One region of the Spongiibacter sp. genome, then DNA from elsewhere that is predicted to be linked to it. Evidence: predicted binding sites of a transcription regulator. Region 1 holds the regulator's gene; each other region holds the start of a gene.
What was found. The regulator sigma-54, encoded in region 1, starts transcription at its own class of promoters, with help from an activator protein. The targets are predictions, from matches to a motif close to TGGCACANNNNTTGCNNT.

Region 1 (3,258 bases):
GATGGCAAAGATCTGACATCGCTGTCAATTCAAGGCCGAGCCCGCCACGGTGTTGGCTACCTGCCCCAGGAAGCGTCGATCTTTCGCAAACTCAGCGTCGCCGACAACATCATGGCGATTCTGGAAACCCGCAGCGACCTCAACCGTCGCCAGCGAAAAGAAAAGCTCGACGCCCTGCTGCAGGAATTCCACATTACCCACATCCGTAAATCGCCCGGCATGGCGCTGTCCGGCGGCGAGCGCCGACGCGTCGAAATCGCTCGCGCGCTGGCGACAGAGCCGAGTTTTATTTTGCTCGACGAGCCCTTTGCCGGCGTCGACCCCATCTCGGTTAACGACATACAGCACATTATTCGACACCTTCAGGCCCGCGGAATCGGCGTGTTAATCACCGATCACAATGTACGAGAAACCCTCGATATCTGCGAAAAAGCCTACATCGTCGGCGAAGGTCGTATTGTTGCCGAAGGCAACGCCGAATCCGTACTCAACAACCAGGTCGTCAGGGATATTTATCTTGGCGATAAGTTCACGTTGTGATAGGAAAAATCGGCACAGCAATTGCTTTATACGCCTATTGCAGCCGCTCTCCGGCAGGACTACACTGACCTTAAAGTGCCGCCAATCAGGCACAAATGTCTTCAGAATTTGGTGTAGTAGAAACCGCTGCCTATGAAACAATCGCTCCAGCTTAAAGTCGGTCAGCAGCTGACCATGACCCCCCAGCTGCAACAGGCGATTCGTTTATTGCAACTGTCCACCCTCGACCTTCAACAGGAAATCCAGTCTGCCTTGGACTCCAACCCGCTTCTGGAACTGGAGGAAGAAAACGACACCCCCGAGCAAGACAGCAACATCCAGTCAAAAAGCAGCGATACCAAAAACGACAGCAGCAGCAACGAAAACGAGCCCACCGCCAGCGACGCTGACAGCGAATGGGCCGAGCGCAGTGAAATACCCGAGGACCTGCCGGTAGACAGCCAATGGGATGACGTTTACCAAAGCTCCGGCCCGGCGAGCAGCGCTCCCAGCGGCGATGACGATTACAGCAATGACTACCGCCACGGCAGCTCAGATTCCCTGCAAGACCACCTTCGCTGGCAGCTCAACCTGAGTCGCCTGTCTGAAATCGATCAGTTCATTGCCGATGCCATCATCGACGCCATCGACGAAAAAGGCCGCCTGACCGTCACGCCTGAAGACTTGGTGGATGCCTTCGACAATGAAGACGTCGAAATCGAAGAAGTCCACGCCGTCCTTCACTTGATTCAGCAGTTCGACCCCCCCGGCGTCGGTGGCCGTGATTTACAGGAGTGTCTGCTTATCCAGTTGCGGCAGTTGCCCCGCGAGACGCTTTATCTGCAAGAGGCCATGCAGATTGTAGAGCAGCACATGGACCAGCTTGGCAACCGCGACTACAACCAGATTATGCGCCGCTGTCGCCTCAAGGAAGATCAGCTTCGGGATACACTGCTGCTGATCCAGTCCCTGAACCCCACGCCCGGCGATGCAATCAGTAGCGGCGATACCGAATACGTCGTCCCGGATGTCTTCGTCAGTAAAAAAGACGGCCGCTGGCTGGTGGAACTCAACCCGGATATTGCCCCGAAAATCCAAATCAACTCGCACTATGCGGCACTGGCCAAAAGCAGTACCAGCAGCGAAAAAGACTATATTCGCGACAACCTCCAGGAAGCGCGCTGGTTTATCAAAAGTCTGCAGAGCCGCAATGAAACCCTGATGAAAGTCGCCAGCAAAATCGTCGAGTATCAGCGAGGCTTTCTCGAATACGGCGACGAGGCGATGAAACCGCTGGTGTTGCATGACATTGCCGACGCCGTGGGCATGCACGAATCCACGATCTCGCGGGTCACCACCCAGAAGTACATGCATACACCGCGGGGCATTTACGAGCTGAAATACTTTTTCTCCAGCCACGTATCGACCGATACCGGCGGCGAGTGCTCATCGACCGCCATTCGCGCGCTGATCAAAAAGCTGATCGCCGCAGAAAATCCGCGGAAGCCACTCAGTGACAGCAAGATTACCGAACTGTTGGCCGAACAGGGTATCAAGGTCGCGCGGAGAACCATCGCCAAGTACCGAGAATCACTGGTCATTCCCCCCTCTAATGAGCGGAAGCGACTGGTATAGCTGGCTGCGTTAAATCGCGCAGCCCTGACCCTACGCCGGGAGGCGCAGGACGATCTGAGTGTAAAAGGAGCAAGATATGCAGATAACTGTCAGTGGTCACCACGTTGAAGTTACACCGGCACTGCGTGAATACGTCAATAACAAGCTTGCCAAACTGCAACGACATTTCGACAATATCACCAATACGGACGTTACGCTCTCAGTCGAGAAGCTGGTACAAAAAGCGGAAGCGACAGTGCATGTGGCAGGCGCGGACCTGTTCGCCACATGCGAATCGGAAGATATGTATGCTGCGATCGACAGCCTGACCGACAAGCTGGATCGCCAGTTGATCAAACACAAGGAAAAACACCTGGGCCGGTAAGCACCGGGCCGGTTTTTCCGGATACCTAATAATATGAGCCTTAATGCGATACTGAGCCAAGGACGTACCCACTGGGGTACGTCCGTAGGCAGTAAAAAACGTCTTCTTGAACAGATCTCGGTATTTGTCGCCGACGACAATAGCCAGTTCAGCGCTGACGATCTGTTCAACGAACTCCTTGCCCGAGAGCGACTGGGTAGCACGGGTATCGGTCACGGGGTTGCGATTCCCCACTGCCGAAGCCAGCAGTGTACGGCGATTACCGGCATTCTGCTGAAGCTCGCCGAGCCCATCGATTTCGAGGCCATCGACGATCAACCCGTCGACCTGGTGTTCGCACTCATTGTTCCTGCGGAAGCCCACGACGAGCACATCAAAGTGCTGGCCAGTCTAGCCAATGTGTTTAACGACGACGGCTTTCGTCAACAGCTGCGCAGCGCGGGCAGCGATGAAGCCCTGTACACTACTGCTGTAACCCGCGCGCCCTGATTGCCATGAAACTGATCATTATCAGTGGCCGCTCGGGATCAGGGAAAAGTACGGCACTTCATCAACTGGAGGACGAGGGCTTTTACGCCATCGACAACCTACCAGTTTCCCTGTTACCGGCGCTGGTACATGAGCTCTCGCAAAGCCAGCTCAAGGTCCATCAACAGGTCGCCGTTTGTATCGACGCCCGCAACTCTCCTGACGAACTCTCGCGCTTCAAGTCCCTTTGCGAGCAGGTTCGGGACCTCGCA
Region 2 (3,258 bases), on a different contig from region 1:
TGCTGCTGACGGTCATTTCTTCTTTCATCTGATCGAAGGCCGTCACCCCCATTTGAGACATTTCTCCGTTGGAGAATAGCAACATCTGGCGGCGCCCGGTCGGCGACTGAGCGCAGGCCACCAAGGCAGTGATCAATGTCGCGACCGCGACAACTCGCAAAGTTTTCATGGCATTCTCCCAAATGGCAGCGCGAAACGGCTGCATCTGCTATTTTGCGCCATTATGGCACAGCCCTGACCGGGGCTGACAAGCGAGGAGCCAGCAAGTTGAGCGAAGTCTGCGACTGGTGCGGCAATGACCCCGATTACCGCCGCTACCACGATGAAGAATGGGGTGTTCCCTGCCGGGATGATCGTAAGCTATTCGAATTTTTGATCCTGGAGTCGGCTCAGGCTGGCCTGAACTGGCTAACGATATTGCGCAAACGCGAAGGCTATCGGCGACTGTTTGCCAACTTCGACCCCAAGCACGTCGCCCGTTTTGACGACGAGGATATCGCGCGCCTGATGGCTGACCCTGCCATTATTCGTAACCGCATGAAGATCGAGGCCGCCATTAACAATGCCCGATGCGTTCTCGACGTTCAGCAAGAGTGCGGCAGTCTCGCCGACTACCTGTGGGCATTTGTCGACCACAAGCCAGTCCAGAATCGCTGGTCGACCCTGGACGAGGTTCCCGCCAGCACGCCACTGTCAGACCACATCAGCAAGGCCATGAAAAAGCGCGGTTTCCGCTTCTTTGGCAGCACGATATGCTATGCCTATTTACAGGCCATGGGACTGGTCAACGACCACCTCGTCCGCTGCCCTGCCCACGAGCGCTGTACCAAGCTGGCAGATTTGTGAAAGATTCACAGGCACCAAAGTCCGCCAGCACAGACTAATACCCTATTGCTCCCGAGATTCGGTGGCCACAGGAGACAAACATGAAAATCCATGCCCTATTTCTGTTGAGCACAGCCATGTTACTGGCCGCCTGCAGCAGTACCGATGTACATACCGATTACAACCCCCGCGCCAACTTCGCCAATTATCAGCACTATCAGTGGTCGGCCGACAGCGGTGCTGACAAGACCGTGTCCCCGTTTGTGATTGAGCAGGTAAAGGCCTCACTCAAAACCCAACTGGACAGTGGACTGTACAAGCTAGCCGAGAAGAACCACGATTTTTTGGTGCGCTACTACGTCACCCAAGCCGCCGACACGGTTGACCGCAGCCCCCGACTAGGTATTGGCCTTGGCAGCTTCACCGGCAATTTTGGAATGAGTACGTCGGTCGGTGTGCCGCTGGGTAAAGACAAAATTAACCGCAACGTCCAAATCATGATCGACCTGCTCGACGGCAATACTAAGGCACTGAGCTGGCGGGGCGCGATGGTCATCGAGCTGGATGATCAGGACCCTAAAGTGAATATGGACCGCATTGATCGCGCCGTCGCAGAAATCTGGGCCGAGTTCCCGCCGAAATAACGGGGATGTCAGTCGAGGTCGCGGTCGGGAAACAATGTCGCCAACACCTCGGCCTTCATTCCGCGCAACAAGGTGATATTGCGCTCGGGAATGGCCTCAACATCAGGATGGGTATCCACCGCCCAACTCACACTGCTTTCACGCAGTAAATGAAAAATAGGATAAGGCGAGCGATTACTGAAATTGGCCGGATCGTCCACCTCGCAGCCGTCAAATTGGTAGTCGGGATGGAAACTGGCAATCTGGAACTCTCCTCGCCAGGGACTTTGATCCAGCAACTGCTCCGCTACCCCCAGGACAGCCCAGTACTCATCGAAGTCTGTCAGTTGACTAGGAACCACGAGCAAGGTGGTTTCCAGTGCCTCGACCGGCGTGTCAGCGAGTTTCATCAGCTCCGCATAGAGTTGCTGCAACAGCGGTTCAACCTCAGCATGCTCACTGATGACGATGCGAACCGTACCCTGCTCCCATGGCCGTGCCGCAAAAGGGCAGAGCTGCAGGCCGACCACCACACTGTCCAGCCATGTCTCAACCCGTTCTCGTTCCCGATTCGCCGTCACCGCCACACTCCCACACCATTTCGCGCGCAGTATACGCCCGCTAGAGGCTCCGATATAGCGCAATGCCATGACGCACGCCTCCGCTAGACCAAATTACCATAAGCCAATCAGTGTGCCGCCGGGGTGCGTAGTAAAAGGGCTGCTAAACTCAAATGAGACCTCGCTTGAGTGAGGGTGGCTTTTGCGAGCGTAAGCAAAACAGGAGAGTAGTCTATGAAAAGATATTTCTTTCTGGCGGACAATCTCGACAAGCTGGCCGCTATTGAACACGACTTGCAGGAGAACGGTCTATCACGACCACAGATTCACGTTCTCAGTCACGATGACTGCGGTGTCAGTCGACGGCGCCTTAACGACGTGGAAGCTGTACTGCGCAAAGATGTGGTGTACGCCATGCAACGCGGCGCAATTATTGGGGCAGCGGGCGCAACGCTGGCACTGGCAGCAGCACATTACTCAGGCCTTACCACCGCCGTCGGCTGGGCACCCTTTGTGTTTCTGGCCATTGTTGTTTTGGGCTTTTTTACCTGGGAAGGTGGCCTGCTTGGCATTCAGGAGCCCCATCGGGATTTTCGGCGCTTTGAACAGGCGCTCAACAGCGGCCGTCATCTGCTGGTCATCGACGTGAACAGCCACGAGCAGAACCTGCTCAACCGGGTCACGGCACACTATCCAGAGCTGGAATTTTCCGGCACTGGCGACGGCGCGCCAAACTGGTTCATCGGCCTGCAAAATAAATGGCGAAATTTTGTCGAAGTCATGCCCTGAATCAGGCTTATAGCGGAAATAAAAAACCACGCCTTAGCGTGGTTTTTTTATGGCTAGCGGATCGAGTCAGCGACGATGGTAGGCGGGGGACAGCTCTTTGACCGCTTCAATGAAGGCGCCCGCATGGGCCGGATCCACCTCTGGCGTAATGCCGTGGCCCAAGTTGAAAATATGGCCTTCACCCTCGCCAAACTCCGCCAGAATCGTCGCCACTTCCTCGCGAATACGCTTGGGTGAGGCGCGCAGCATGGCCGGGTCCATATTGCCCTGCAGCGCCACTTTATCACCCACGCGGCGGCGCGCTAAGCCGACATCCGTCGTCCAATCGAGCCCCAGCGCATCAGCCCCGGTATCGGCCATCGCATCCAACCATTGCCCACCGTTTTTGGTGAAAAGAATTGCAGGAACACGGCGACCATCGCGCTCTTTAATCAGACCGTCGACAATCTGCTTCATGTAGC
Region 3 (3,258 bases), on a different contig from region 1:
GCGTCAAAAATGGCGTACAGCTTTTTCTCTTTTTCCGCCTGGTATTTCCAGTAGGCATCCATCGTCAGGCGGAACGGGTCTTCCCACTGCGACCAGTCGGTTATTTTGATCCCTTCAAACTGTTCTTCGGGGAAAATATCTTCTTTCTTCTGGTAGGACGGCTCCCAGGCCATGTCCCGCGTCAGGTACTGGTATTTGTCTTTAAGATTCAGTTTCTTCTGCTTGATGCTCATTATTCTTCTCCCGATCAATTCCACTGCAAAATAAAGTGGTCGTCGTCTTCGTCCACGTTTCCGCCGATACTGATGACATCCACCAGCATTTCCTGCACATCCCAGTCGCGGCCGAGTTTTTCTTCCATCGTCTCGCGGTTAATCACCAGTCGTTTTTCCGCCTGAATACGGATCATGGCGGGCTGGTACTGCACCTCGGCGTGGGGGTTGTCCTCAACCACGGCATCCACCAGATAACGGGCGTTGTCGTTGTCCTGAAAGGCAATAAATACGAGCTGGCTCATGCGGAAACTCCCTGGCTGTTGAGACCGAATTTACTGAGGCGCGCCGCAAGCTGGGCGCGGGTTTCGTCCAGTGCCTCAAGGCCGGAAGTGGCTTCGGCAAGAGGGGTGAGGGCCTGGTAGATTTGCGGTTCCCACTGATTGATCCAGGCTTGCAGCTGCTCGCGGTTGGCATCGCTTTCGCCAGCAACCGCCTTGACCATAGCGTTAGTCCAGCGCAGCGAATCCTTGTACCAGTCGCGCATAAACTCGGTGAGCATCGACACATCTTCCGCGCCCTGCTCGCCCAGCCACTGATCCATCTTGTCGTACACCAGCGGGTAGAGCAGGCCGTCGATCAGCACGTTCTGCACCAGCGTCAGCTCAAACCAGTCGTGAACCACCAGCGTGTCTTCCACCAGCTTGCGCAAGGGCTGCCACAGCGCGTCATCCATCCAGAAGGTTTTGGATTCATCCAGACCGGCGCCGGTGCTGCCGTCAATCAGCAGCGCAATGCGCGACAAGTACTGGCCAATCCCCAGCCGGTCCATCGCCTGATACATGTGCAGCTGCGCTACAGTGGTGGCGGTAGCATCACCGGCTACCATGCTGTTATTCATATTCGCGCCCAGCTCAACGTGGCGCAGAGGCACCAGCAAACGCAGCAGTTGCTGTTGGGTCGCATCCGGCAGGCGGCCCAGCAGATTGCGCTTGTCGCAGAAGGCAAAGCTGCTTTCTGCCGCTTCCTGCATTTTGGCGCGATTGCCTACATAAGCGCCGTAGTAGAACTGCCGCGGATCAGACACGGCGTACCAGTCGTCCATGCGAATCGCGGTACGCTCAGGATCGTTGAGAGTGTGCTCAGCATCCCACAGCGGGCGGTAGTGGAAGTTGGTCTTTGCTTCGAGGTCATAACTGGCTTCCTGATAGCGGGTAGCCGGTTTGTCGCCAAAACGCCGGGCGATGTGCGCGTAGGTTTGACGGATCGGTTCCATCGAGTGGGTTTTAATTTCAATACTCATGCTAAATCCCGTTATTGGTTTTATGGTGTTCAGCCTGCTTAGGGCTTGGTTTGTTGAGGCTTAATAACGCTTGCTTTTTCACCGAAGCGCCACTTGATCATGTCTTCATCAATCTGGCGGATGGTGTCGGAATCCATGTGCACGACGTTGTTACACCGGCAGAAATCCTCGAAGGCGTCTTTGGGCAATACCAACTCGACAAACAACTCGGGGTGGCCAATCGCGAAATCAAATTCAATGAATTTTTCGCCGGGATCACTGCGCAATCGGATATATCGTGTGAGCTGATCGAACGTGGGTTGATTGCCTGAATTCATTGTCTGCCTCGTTTTATTTATTGGCGGCTGACGGTCTTAGAGCAACGGCTGTGCCACAAGCAAAACATGCGCAACAAATCTCAATAACGCATTGTTTTTTATTAATTTATTTGAAATAAGGAAAAATTCAGGCCGATAAATAGTTCAGCTCTAATCGCCGATTTTTTATCAAATGATTAATTTTTTTGGGGCGAATGAGCATTTGCTCACTTCCATTGACCACTGCCCGAGGGAATAAAATTTCATCATATGGTTGAATTTTTCATCGCAATCAGTGTTAGATGGCGCGCAAGCGTGCTGTCGCTAAAAATCATTACTGACAGCTCCCCATAAAATTAAAATAACGGGGTTTACGGCATGGCCATTAGTTACAAACCTCAGCTTCGTATTGAAGATTTCCGAGATCTCACGGAACAGATTCGTTTCCAAAGCGCGGAAGGCAAAATATGGTTAAGTGAGCAACGCATGCTGCTGATGGACCTCAGTGCACTCGCCGCCTTTCGCCGAGAACTGGTAAACACCATGGGAATCGAGCGTGCAAAAGGCTTTTTCCTCCGGCTCGGTTATCAATCCGGACTGAGAGATTCCGAGCTGGCCCGCAAGCTTCGCCCCCACTGCAGCGAACTGGATATTTTCTTGGCCGGCCCACAGCTGCACAGCCTGAAAGGCATGGTTAAAGCCGTACCGTTGGAAATTGAAATCGACCAGGAAAACGGCAATTTCTATGGCGAAGTCGAGTGGATTGATTCTTTCGAGGTAGAAATCTGCCAGACCGAACTGGGGAAGATGAGCGAGCCCGCCTGCTGGGCACTGCTCGGTTATGCCTGCGCTTATACCTCGTCGTTCATGGGCCGCGAGGTGATTTTTCGGGAGGTCAGTTGTCGCGGCTGCGGCGATGAGCGCTGCGTGATTGTCGGTAAACCCGCCGAGCAATGGGACGACGCCGAGGATTTTTCCCGCTACTTCAAAGCCGACCCCATCGTCGAAGAGCTCTACAACCTTCAGGCGCAAGTCAATTCCCTGCGAAGTAGCCTTGAAAAGCAGGAAGGCCAGTACTATGGCATCGGCCAAAGTCCGTCTTACAACAAAGTCTGCAAGATGATCGACAAGGCCGCTCAGGGCCGGGTATCGGTGTTACTGCTGGGTGAAACCGGGGTCGGTAAAGAAGTGATTGCGCGAAGTGTTCACTTGCGCAGCGAACGCGCAGAAAAGCCCTTTATTGCCGTAAACTGCGCCGCCATTCCACCCGACCTCATCGAAGCGGAGCTGTTCGGCGTGGAAAAAGGTGCTTACACGGGCGCCAACCAGTCACGCGCCGGACGCTTTGAACGCGCTAACGGCGGCACGATTTTTCTCGACGAGGTGGTGGAGTTAACTGCCCGAGCCCAGGCAACGCTGCTGCGTGTATTACAGGAAGGTGAGCTGG

Region 2: a site for sigma-54 is predicted at 2,130-2,147, ahead of AC5DB9_RS04040 (DUF1415 domain-containing protein). Genes of this name have one in related genera too.
Region 3: a site for sigma-54 is predicted at 1,871-1,888, ahead of AC5DB9_RS01725 (phenol hydroxylase subunit). Genes of this name have one in related genera too.

Annotation. Positions count from the first base shown of each region.
Region 1 covers NZ_CFHTQA010000003.1:123,140-126,397, forward strand. Annotated here, with positions in the region: gene lptB (LPS export ABC transporter ATP-binding protein) at 1-540, shown strand, start outside; gene AC5DB9_RS02425 (RNA polymerase factor sigma-54) at 673-2,154, shown strand; gene hpf (ribosome hibernation-promoting factor, HPF/YfiA family) at 2,231-2,518, shown strand; gene ptsN (PTS IIA-like nitrogen regulatory protein PtsN) at 2,552-3,007, shown strand; gene rapZ (RNase adapter RapZ) at 3,013-3,258, shown strand, end outside.
Region 2 covers NZ_CFHTQA010000006.1:40,540-43,797, forward strand. Annotated here, with positions in the region: gene AC5DB9_RS04025 (M48 family metallopeptidase) at 1-169, opposite strand, end outside; gene AC5DB9_RS04030 (DNA-3-methyladenine glycosylase I) at 268-846, shown strand; gene AC5DB9_RS04035 (DUF4136 domain-containing protein) at 927-1,469, shown strand; gene AC5DB9_RS04040 (DUF1415 domain-containing protein) at 1,478-2,029, opposite strand; gene AC5DB9_RS04045 (hypothetical protein) at 2,243-2,797, shown strand; gene hemE (uroporphyrinogen decarboxylase) at 2,864-3,258, opposite strand, start outside.
Region 3 covers NZ_CFHTQA010000002.1:138,191-141,448, reverse strand. Annotated here, with positions in the region: gene AC5DB9_RS01740 (aromatic/alkene/methane monooxygenase hydroxylase/oxygenase subunit alpha) at 1-233, opposite strand, end outside; gene AC5DB9_RS01735 (MmoB/DmpM family protein) at 248-517, opposite strand; gene AC5DB9_RS01730 (aromatic/alkene monooxygenase hydroxylase subunit beta) at 514-1,515, opposite strand; gene AC5DB9_RS01725 (phenol hydroxylase subunit) at 1,554-1,832, opposite strand; gene AC5DB9_RS01720 (sigma-54-dependent Fis family transcriptional regulator) at 2,190-3,258, shown strand, end outside.